DNA from 4 places in the Streptomyces sp. NPDC059787 genome. Region 1 is predicted to be linked to each of the others. Evidence: riboswitches for the same ligand, from Rfam matches in the RefSeq annotation. Region 1 holds a riboswitch; each other region holds the start of a gene.
What was found. A riboswitch is a leader RNA that binds a small molecule or an ion and turns the genes downstream of it on or off. The one in region 1 is predicted to bind cyclic di-AMP.
Positions count from the first base shown of each region.

Region 2: it holds a riboswitch for cyclic di-AMP, as region 1 does, so the genes downstream of both, ACFV5H_RS17140 (peptidoglycan DD-metalloendopeptidase family protein) here and ACFV5H_RS10090 (M23 family metallopeptidase) in region 1, are expected to answer to the same signal.
Region 3: it holds a riboswitch for cyclic di-AMP, as region 1 does, so the genes downstream of both, ACFV5H_RS17910 (transglycosylase family protein) here and ACFV5H_RS10090 (M23 family metallopeptidase) in region 1, are expected to answer to the same signal.
Region 4: it holds a riboswitch for cyclic di-AMP, as region 1 does, so the genes downstream of both, ACFV5H_RS01855 (NlpC/P60 family protein) here and ACFV5H_RS10090 (M23 family metallopeptidase) in region 1, are expected to answer to the same signal.

Region 1 is NZ_JBHWHX010000008.1:102,205-104,396, forward strand. Features, by position in the region: gene ACFV5H_RS10085 (GntR family transcriptional regulator) at 1-150, opposite strand, end outside; gene ACFV5H_RS10090 (M23 family metallopeptidase) at 339-1,112, opposite strand; cyclic di-AMP (ydaO/yuaA leader) riboswitch at 1,125-1,289, opposite strand; gene ACFV5H_RS10095 (M16 family metallopeptidase) at 1,492-2,192, opposite strand, start outside.
Region 2 is NZ_JBHWHX010000015.1:135,660-137,851, reverse strand. Features, by position in the region: gene ACFV5H_RS17145 (SGNH/GDSL hydrolase family protein) at 1-323, opposite strand, end outside; gene ACFV5H_RS17140 (peptidoglycan DD-metalloendopeptidase family protein) at 529-1,470, opposite strand; cyclic di-AMP (ydaO/yuaA leader) riboswitch at 1,475-1,636, opposite strand; gene ACFV5H_RS17135 (alpha-galactosidase) at 1,953-2,192, opposite strand, start outside.
Region 3 is NZ_JBHWHX010000016.1:131,382-133,573, forward strand. Features, by position in the region: gene ACFV5H_RS17905 (transglycosylase family protein) at 1-484, shown strand, start outside; cyclic di-AMP (ydaO/yuaA leader) riboswitch at 690-858, shown strand; gene ACFV5H_RS17910 (transglycosylase family protein) at 862-1,584, shown strand; gene eno (phosphopyruvate hydratase) at 1,818-2,192, shown strand, end outside.
Region 4 is NZ_JBHWHX010000001.1:373,884-376,075, forward strand. Features, by position in the region: gene ACFV5H_RS01855 (NlpC/P60 family protein) at 1-977, opposite strand, end outside; cyclic di-AMP (ydaO/yuaA leader) riboswitch at 985-1,156, opposite strand; gene pcrA (DNA helicase PcrA) at 1,397-2,192, shown strand, end outside.

The sequences.
Region 1 (2,192 bases):
CAGCGTGCGCAGCGCCTCCCGGACGGGGACGCGGGAGACGCCGTAACGGCGGGCGAGCACTTCCTCGGTGAGCCGGCCGCCGCGCTCGTGGACACCCGCGACGATGTCGTCCCGGATCGCCGTGCACACCGAGTGCGCGGGAATGCGCATGACGAACCTCCGGATTAATCCCCGTGAAACGCCGACGATTGACGTGTGTTCCGCGACTCTATTGCAATCGGCGGTAATTCACGACGGCGGGCCGGAATCCATGCATATTTTTTGGACAAGCGTTGCGGCGGTTCCCGGAAACACCGATGCCCCGGCTCGGGGAGCCGGGGCATCGGGAAGCGGACGGGTCAGAGGTTCACACCGTGCGCGCGGAGGTAGGCGACGGGGTCGAGGTCGGAGCCGTAATCGGCGCCCGTGCGGGCCTCGAAGTGCAGATGCGCGCCCGTGACGTTGCCGGTGTCGCCGGAGAGGCCGATCTGCTGTCCGGCGGCCACCTGCTGGCCCACCGAGACGCCGATGGACGACAGGTGGGCGTACTGGGTGTACGTGCCGTCGTGCATCTTGATGACGACCTGGTTGCCGTACGAGCCGCCCCAGCCGGCCTCGACGACGGTGCCGACGCCGACCGACCGGACGGAGGTGCCGCTCGCGGCGTGGAAGTCGACACCGGTGTGGCTGCCGGAGGACCACAGCGAGCTGCCGGCCTGGTAGCCGGTCGAGACGTACGAGCCGGGGATCGGGGAGACGAAGGTGTTGAGGCGCTCGCGCTCGGCCTCCCGGGCGGCGCGCTCCTTCTCCGCGCGGGCCTCCTCGGCCGCCTTGGCGGCCTTCTCGCGCGCGGCCTCCTCGGCGGCCTTCCGCGCGGCGGCCTCGGCCGCCTCCCGGGCGGCCTCGTGCTGGGCGGCCGCCTGGGCGTCGATCCGGTCGGCGATCGCGTCGCCGAGGGTGACGACGGGCGTGAGGCCGGTCTGTGCGGCAGCGGGCTCGGCGGCGAGTGCGGGGGCCGCGAGGGAGCCGACGACGCCGGTGGTGGTGAGCGCCGCGACGCCCGCCACGCGGGCGGTGCCGCGCTGCGTCCGGCTGGGACGACGGTGCTTGCCCGGGGCGCGGGTGAACGCCATGTACAGGCTGGTCCTTTCCTTCCCTCTCGCCTACCGGGTTAGCTGACGGGTTCGGAGCAGGAAGGTCTCCTACGGGCCCCCTCGCGACACGCGCGGGCGTCCGATTCACCCCAGGGACTGCGGTGGGTCCCCGGCTCCCCTGGCTCGCGCCGTAGGGGGACTCGGCGATGACTGTCCGGTGCCGCGGATGCGGCGCACTGCCCGACGAACAGCCCGGATGACGCTAAGCGGGCCGTCTCCCGATCCTCAAACGAATCCCGGTTTTTGTAGCGCATCCCACAGGTCAGACGGGCAACTTCCGCCCCGATTCGGGCATAAGCGGGCCCTGATGACTTTCGTGTCACCAGGGCCCCACGCGCGCGTGCGTCCTCGCCGCTCGCTACTCGGCCGTCACGACGGTGACTTCGCCGATGCCGAGGGCCTCGACGGGTGCCTTGATCTGCGCCGCGTCACCGACGAGGACGGTCACCAGGCGGTCCACCGGGAAGGCGTTCACGACGGCCGCGGTGGCCTCCACGGTGCCGGTCGCGGCCAACTGCCGGTACAGGTCGGCCTGGTAGTGGTCGGGCAGGTGCTGCTCGACCTGGTCGGCCAGGGTGCTCGCGACGGCCGCGGCGGTCTCGTACTTGAGCGGCGCCACGCCCACGAGGTTCTGCACCGCGACATCGCGTTCGTCGTCGGTGAGCCCGTCGGCGGCGAGCGTGCGCAGCACCGTCCACAGGTCCTCGAGGGCGGGGCCGGTGTTCGGGGTGTCGACGGAGCCGCTGATGGCCAGCATCGCCGCGCCGGTGCCGTCCGGGGCGGACCTGAGGACCTGGCCGAACGCCCGTACGCCGTAGGTGTAGCCCTTCTCCTCGCGCAGCACGCGGTCCAGGCGGGAGGTGAGGGTACCGCCGAGGCAGTACGTGCCGAGCACCTGCGCGGGCCACACGCGGTCGTGCCGGTCCGCGCCGACACGGCCGATCAGCAGCTGCGTCTGGACGGCGCCGGGGCGGTCCACGATCACGACGCGCCCGGTGTCGTCGGCGGCCACCGGCGGAACGGGCCGCGGCTGCGCCGAGGAGCCGGTCCAGGCGCCCA
Region 2 (2,192 bases), on a different contig from region 1:
GCCGTGAGCGCGGCGATCGCCCGCTCGAACCGCTCGGCCACCTCGTCCGGGTCGCTGCCGGGGCGGAGGATGTCGTTGCCGCCCGCGCAGAACGAGACCAGGTCGGGGGCGAGTTCGACCGCCTTCGGAAGCTGGTCCGCCACGATCTGGTCCAGGAGCTTTCCGCGTACGGCGAGATTGGTGTACGCGAAGTCGCCCTCGGGCCGGAGGTCCGCGAGAAGCACGGCGAACCGGTCGGCCCAGCCGACGAGCGCCCCGTCGGGGCCGGGGTCGCCGACGCCCTCGGTGAAGCTGTCCCCCACCGCCACGTACGACCCGATCACTGCTCTGCTGTCACTCTTCGAATCGTCTGCCACAACCGCTCATGATTCACCTTCGAATGTGACCTACGCGACCGTAAGGAAGGGTTGACGGGCGGTGAGATAAGACACTCTCAAAATGTTGGCCAATTCCGGAATACGCCGAAGGCCGGCCCCGGGGATCGGGGTCCGGCCTTCGGCGCGCGTGTCAGGAAGGTCGCCGCGGGGATCAGCCGATGGAGACGCCCTTGGAGCGGAGGTAGGAGACCGGGTCCACGTCCGAGCCGTAGTCCGGGGTGGTGCGGATCTCGAAGTGCAGGTGCGGGCCGGTCACGTTGCCGGTCGCACCGGAGAGGCCGACCTGCTGGCCGGCGGTGACGGTCTGGCCGGCCGAGACGGACAGCGAGGACAGGTGGGCGTACTGGGCGTAGTAGCCGTCTTCGAGCTTGATGACGACCTGGTTGCCGTACGCGCCGCCCCAGCCGGCGGAGACGACGGTGCCCGCGCCGACGGCCTTCAGGGAGGTGCCGGTCGGGACGCTGAAGTCGACGCCGGTGTGGTAGCCGCTGGACCACATGCTGCCGGCCACCTTGTAGGCGGTGCCGAGACCGCCGGCGCCGGGCACCGGGGAGCTGTAACCGGAGGCGCTCGCGGCCTGGTCGGTGCTCGCGGTCTGGGCGGAGGCGTCCGAGGAGGGCTGCTCGGCGGGCTGCTCCGCCGGCTTCTCGGCCTCCTGCTCCGAGGCCTGCGGGGTCGCCGGGGCCTCCGTGGCGGACGACTTCTCCGGTGCGCTCGTGGCGGCCCCGCCGTCGACGGAGAGCTTCAGGCCGGGGTGGATGAGCGACGGGTCGTCGCCGATGGCCTCGCGGTTGTCCGTGTAGAGCTGCTTCCAGCCACCGTCGACGTGCTCCGTCTCGGCGATCTTCGCGAGGTAGTCGCCGGCCTTCACGGTGTACGTGCGGGCCTCGTCGCCCTTTTCGGCGACGGTCTTCTGGCCGGCGGCGGAAAGGGACTGGACGGCCTTTTCGGGGGCGGTCTGCGGCGTGGCGGCGTGCGCGCCGGTGGCGCCGAGAAGCGGCAGGGCGAGTGCGGCGCCACCGGTTCCGGCGACGGCGATGGAGCGGGTGAAACGCTGGGCCTTGGTACGGCGGTGCTTACCCTTCGCGGGCATGTCGAATTCCTCTCCGGCGCCTGCGAGGTGAGCTGTCGGGTTCGGGCTGGAGATGCCCGGCCGCGTTGTCACGCGACTTAACCCCAAGCCGTTCCGGGAACCGGAACAGGCAGTGGTACCTGTGGGTCCCCCGCTCCTGCCGTGCACGGGTCAGTGTGTGTACGGGCTCCGGGCGGCGGCAGGATTGGGCGTCCGTCCGGATCGGTGGCGAACGTAAGCGACCCGGACGCGAGGGGACAAGCGCGAGGTTCACCGCGAACGCGTTTTTCCGTGATCCAAAGGAGGAATTGACGTCACCGAGCGTCAGCCGGGATTCCCTTTCCCCCGCGAATTCCCTTGTCGTTCCACGGAATTACGTGAACATGGCGACAACACATCGTCACGGATATGACGCTGCTCACGCACCCCTTTCCCATCTCCCTTTCTTTCGGGGCACGTTATGGCGAATCCACCTAATCGGACAGAACGCCCTAATCGCCCGATCACAGGCGCCGCAGCCGCACCACCGCGGCGTCCAGATCTCCCCGCAGACCGGTGCGCAGCCCGTGGTGCAGCAAGAGGGCGCCTCGGTACGTTTCACCGGTTTCGCGGCATTCGTACGACGCCTCCGGGTCGAGGCCGCGCAGCCGGAGGGCCGGGACGGGCTCTCCGTAGTGCTGCGCCTGGAGGCAGGCGAGGACGACGGTCTCGTCGCCGAGGACGTACTGCACCGCGCTCAGTCC
Region 3 (2,192 bases), on a different contig from region 1:
GGAGGGCGGCGAGGGTGCGGCCGGTGAATCGGCCAAGTCCGGCAAGTCGAGCGACTCGGACACGGATTCGGACACCGGCTCCGGCGACGGATCCGGCACCTCCTCCTCCGCCTCGGCCACCCCCAAGAGTGACGAGTCGGACAAGTCCGGGCAGACCACCGGTTCTTCCGAAGTCACCGACACCGAAGGCACCGGTACCGGCCGCCACCGCGGTGTCACCGCCGAGGAGGGCGGGACGGAGGACCGTACGTCGGAATCGTCCGGCCGGCATGCCTCGCGCGGCACCGACGCCTCGCGCGACGCCGCCGACGGCTCGTACACCGTGCGCACCGGCGACAGCCTCTCGTCCATCGCCGACTCCCTTGAACTGGGCGGCGGATGGCGTTCGCTCTACGCCGAGAACGAGCAGGTCGTCGGCGCCGACCCGGACCTCATCCTGCCGGGTCAGGAGCTCGAGGTCGGGGTCGAACCGGACGAGAAGTGACGCCCGAAAGGGCCCGGACGCGGCGGCAGTTGGCGTCATGATTCGCGGCGAATGTCCGTTTTAAAGACTGTGAGAGATAGGTCTCAGAGGCCCTGATCGTCTTTGAAATTCCGCGGATCGCGTGTCTACGGTCGTGACCGCTCGCCACCGCGGGCCCCGGCTGCCGCCACGCCGAATCCTGCCAGTGGCAGCACGGGAACAGTCGTCGCGTCATGCGCCGTAGGCAGGAGCGGGGGACCCAAGGTAAGCGCCCCTTCCGGTGGTTGACACCGGACAGGGCTTGGGGTGAAGCCGCGTCCCGTGAGGGACGTGGCCGGGCAACTCAACCGGCCCGAACCCGACAGCTCACCTCGCAGGCGTCGGTGAGGGGATCCACCATGCTGTTTTCCGGCAAGGGCAAGCACCGTCGTCCGTCCAAGGCCACCCGCGCGATCGCCGTCGCCGGTGTCACCTCCGCCGCCGTCGCCGTCCCGCTGATGGCGGCCGGCAGCGCCTCCGCCGCCACCGCCTCCGAGTGGGACACCGTCGCCCAGTGCGAGTCCGGCGGCAACTGGTCCATCAACACCGGCAACGGTTACTACGGCGGCCTGCAGTTCTCCGCCTCCACCTGGGCCGCGTACGGCGGCACGCAGTACGCCTCCACCGCCGACCGGGCCAGCAAGGCGCAGCAGATCGAGATCGCCGAGAAGGTCCTCGCGGGCCAGGGCAAGGGCGCCTGGCCGGTCTGCGGCACGGGCCTGTCCAACGCCGCCTACGCCGGTTCCTCCTCGAACGACTCCGGCTCCTCGCAGAGCACCGGTTCCACCGGGACCCGTGAGACCGAGCAGAAGGCCTCCCGCTCCACCGAGCGCCCGGCCGCCGAGCAGAAGACCGAGAAGCGGGTCGAGCGGAAGGCCGAGGAGAAGACCGTCACCACCCCGACCGGCAAGAAGGTCGAGAAGGGCGACGGCGAGTACAAGGTCGTCAAGGGCGACACCCTCAGCTCCATCGCCGCCGAGCGCGACGTCGAGGGCGGCTGGGCCGAGCTGTTCGAGCTGAACGACGACATCGTCGACGACGCCGACCTCATCTACCCGGGCCAGCAGCTGCACCTCAAGTAAGCGGCTGCCCCCTGCTCCCCGCCCCGGTGCGTCTTCCCCCGTACGCGCCGGGGCGGGGTTTTTTACGGCCGGGTTTCCGGAAACGGCTTTGTTCCGTTCGGAAACAATTTACTCTCGGTTCTGTCCACGGGACGGGCGGCCGGATGGCCGATCGCCCGGAGCCGGTTAGGCTCGGTCTCGCAAGACCCTCCGGGGTCCTGCCCACCCGCGTCACATCCAAGAAGGAGATGCTCGTGCCGTCCATCGACGTCGTCGTAGCCCGGGAAATCCTGGACTCCCGAGGCAACCCCACGGTCGAGGTCGAGGTCGGCCTCGACGACGGCAGCACGGGTCGTGCCGCCGTCCCGTCCGGCGCCTCCACCGGCGCCTTCGAGGCCATCGAACTCCGTGACGGCGATGCCAACCGTTACCTGGGCAAGGGTGTCGAGAAGGCCGTCCTGGCCGTCATCGAGCAGATCGGCCCGGAGCTCGTCGGCTACGACGCCACCGAGCAGCGCCTGATCGACCAGGCGATGTTCGACCTGGACGCCACCGACAACAAGGGCTCCCTCGGCGCCAACGCCATCCTCGGCGTCTCGCTCGCCGTCGCCCACGCCGCCTCCGAGGCC
Region 4 (2,192 bases), on a different contig from region 1:
GCGTTCACCTGGTCGTAGGTGGTGCGCGGAACGGTGACGCCGGCGGCCTTCCAGGCGGCCTGGGTGAGGCCGGAGCAGTCGTAGGAGCCGGGGCCGGTGGCGCCCCAGACGTACGGCTTGCCGATCTGCGCGCGGGCGAAGGCGAGGGCCTTCTCGGCCTTGGCGGCGTACGAGGAGTCCGTCGACGTGGACGGCGTGGTGGCCGAGCCCGCTGACCCGGAGGCGCTGCCCGAGGTGCCGCTGTCCTGCTGGGCGGCGGCGGCCTCCTGGGCCTTCTGCTGCTCGGCGAGTTCGGCGGCCTTGCGGGCGGCCTCCTTCTGCTTCTCCTTCTCGATCGCCGCGAGCCGCGCCTTCTCCTCGGCGGTCAGCTTCGACATCAGCTCGCGCGCGTCGGTGAGCTTCTTCTGGACGGTGGCCTTGGCCGTCTTCAGGTCGCCCTGGGTGTCGGTGAGCGTCTCGAGGCTCTCGGTGGCCTCCTGGCGCTTCTTCATCGTCTCGGACTGCCGGGTGACGTAGTCGTCGACCGCTTCCTTCTGGCGGCCGGTCATCCGGTCCATCACCTGGCGCTGGTCGAAGATGTCCTGCGGGGTGTCCGCGAGCAGGAAGGTCGCGGTGTCGGGGACACCGGCGCCGGTCCGGTACTGGGCGGCGGCGAAGGAACCCAGCTCCGCCCGCGCCTCGTTGAGTTTCTGGGTGCGCTTGGCCACGTCGTCGAGGAGCGTGTCCACCTGCTTGCGCTGCTTCGCGGTCTTCTCCTTGGCCGCGTTGTACTTCTCGGTCGCCGACTCCGCCTGGCGGTAGAGATCGTCGACCTTCTTCTCGACCTCCTCCAGGCTCGGCCTGCCGTCGTCGGAGGGGGCGGCGGTGGCCGTCTGGGACAGCAGGGCCACGGAGGTCAGGGCGGCCGTGGCGAGGGCCGGGGTCCGTATGCCTGCCACGCGCGTGCCGGGGGTGCGCGACTTGCGGTGCGACGCCAAGGGAGGCGACTCCTTCCAAAGCTCCGCCTACCGGGTTAGCTGTCGGGTTCGGGCGGGTGGTTCGGAAGGGTTGCCCTACGGCCGCTCCGTGAGGGAGTGGGCCGATTCACCCCATGGTCTCGGTGGGTCCCCGGCTCCGGCTGCCGTGAGGGCAGTGACGGACTCGGCGGAGGCCGCGCGGCCCGGCGAGGTTCGCCGGTGGGGGTCGTGCGGCCCGCCCGCACCGTAGCCAACTGGTGTGGCCCCTGTGAAGGTTGATGGGTGATATGCCCGATACATTTTCGTGACCTTGTGTGCGGTGTCACTCAGGGTGAGGCGCTGGTTCTGGAGGGTGCGCGTCCCGTCCCGGCCGCAGGATTCCGGGGATGTTCCCGGGGTGGCCCCGGGTTGTCGGTGGGGCGGCCTAGACTCGGAGAGCGATGAGCAGCCTCTTTGACGACAGCTTCCTGGCGGACCTCCAGGCCCAGCGGGGCCCCGAGGGCGAGCCCCCGCCACCGCCCGAGGACGAGCACGGACCGGAGCAGATCCCGGACGACCTGTTCGGCGGGAAGTTCGACGTGCCGCCGGACCGGGACACCTACTACCGCGACGGCGCCCCGCGCCCGGTGATCGACGCCGCCGCGCTGCTGGAAGGGCTGAACGACAACCAGCGCGCCGCCGTCGTGCACTCCGGCTCCCCGCTGCTCATCGTGGCCGGCGCCGGCTCCGGCAAGACCCGCGTGCTCACCCACCGCATCGCCCACCTGCTGGCCGAGCGGCACGTCCATCCGGGCCAGATCCTCGCGATCACCTTCACCAACAAGGCCGCGGGCGAGATGAAGGAGCGCGTCGAGCAGCTCGTCGGCCCGCGCGCGGGCGCCATGTGGGTCATGACGTTCCACAGCGCGTGCGTGCGCATCCTGCGCCGCGAGAGCAAGAAGCTCGGCTTCACGTCGTCGTTCTCGATCTACGACGCCGCCGACTCCAAGCGTCTGATGGCCCTGGTCTGCCGCGACCTGGACCTCGACCCCAAGCGTTTCCCGCCGAAGTCCTTCAGCGCCAAGATCAGCAACCTGAAGAACGAGCTGATCGACGAGGAGGACTTCGCCGCCCGGGCCGCCGACGGTTTCGAGAAGACCCTCGCCCAGGCCTACGCGCTCTACCAGTCGCGGCTGCGGGAGGCCAACGCCCTCGACTTCGACGACCTGATCATGACGACGGTCAATCTGCTCCGCG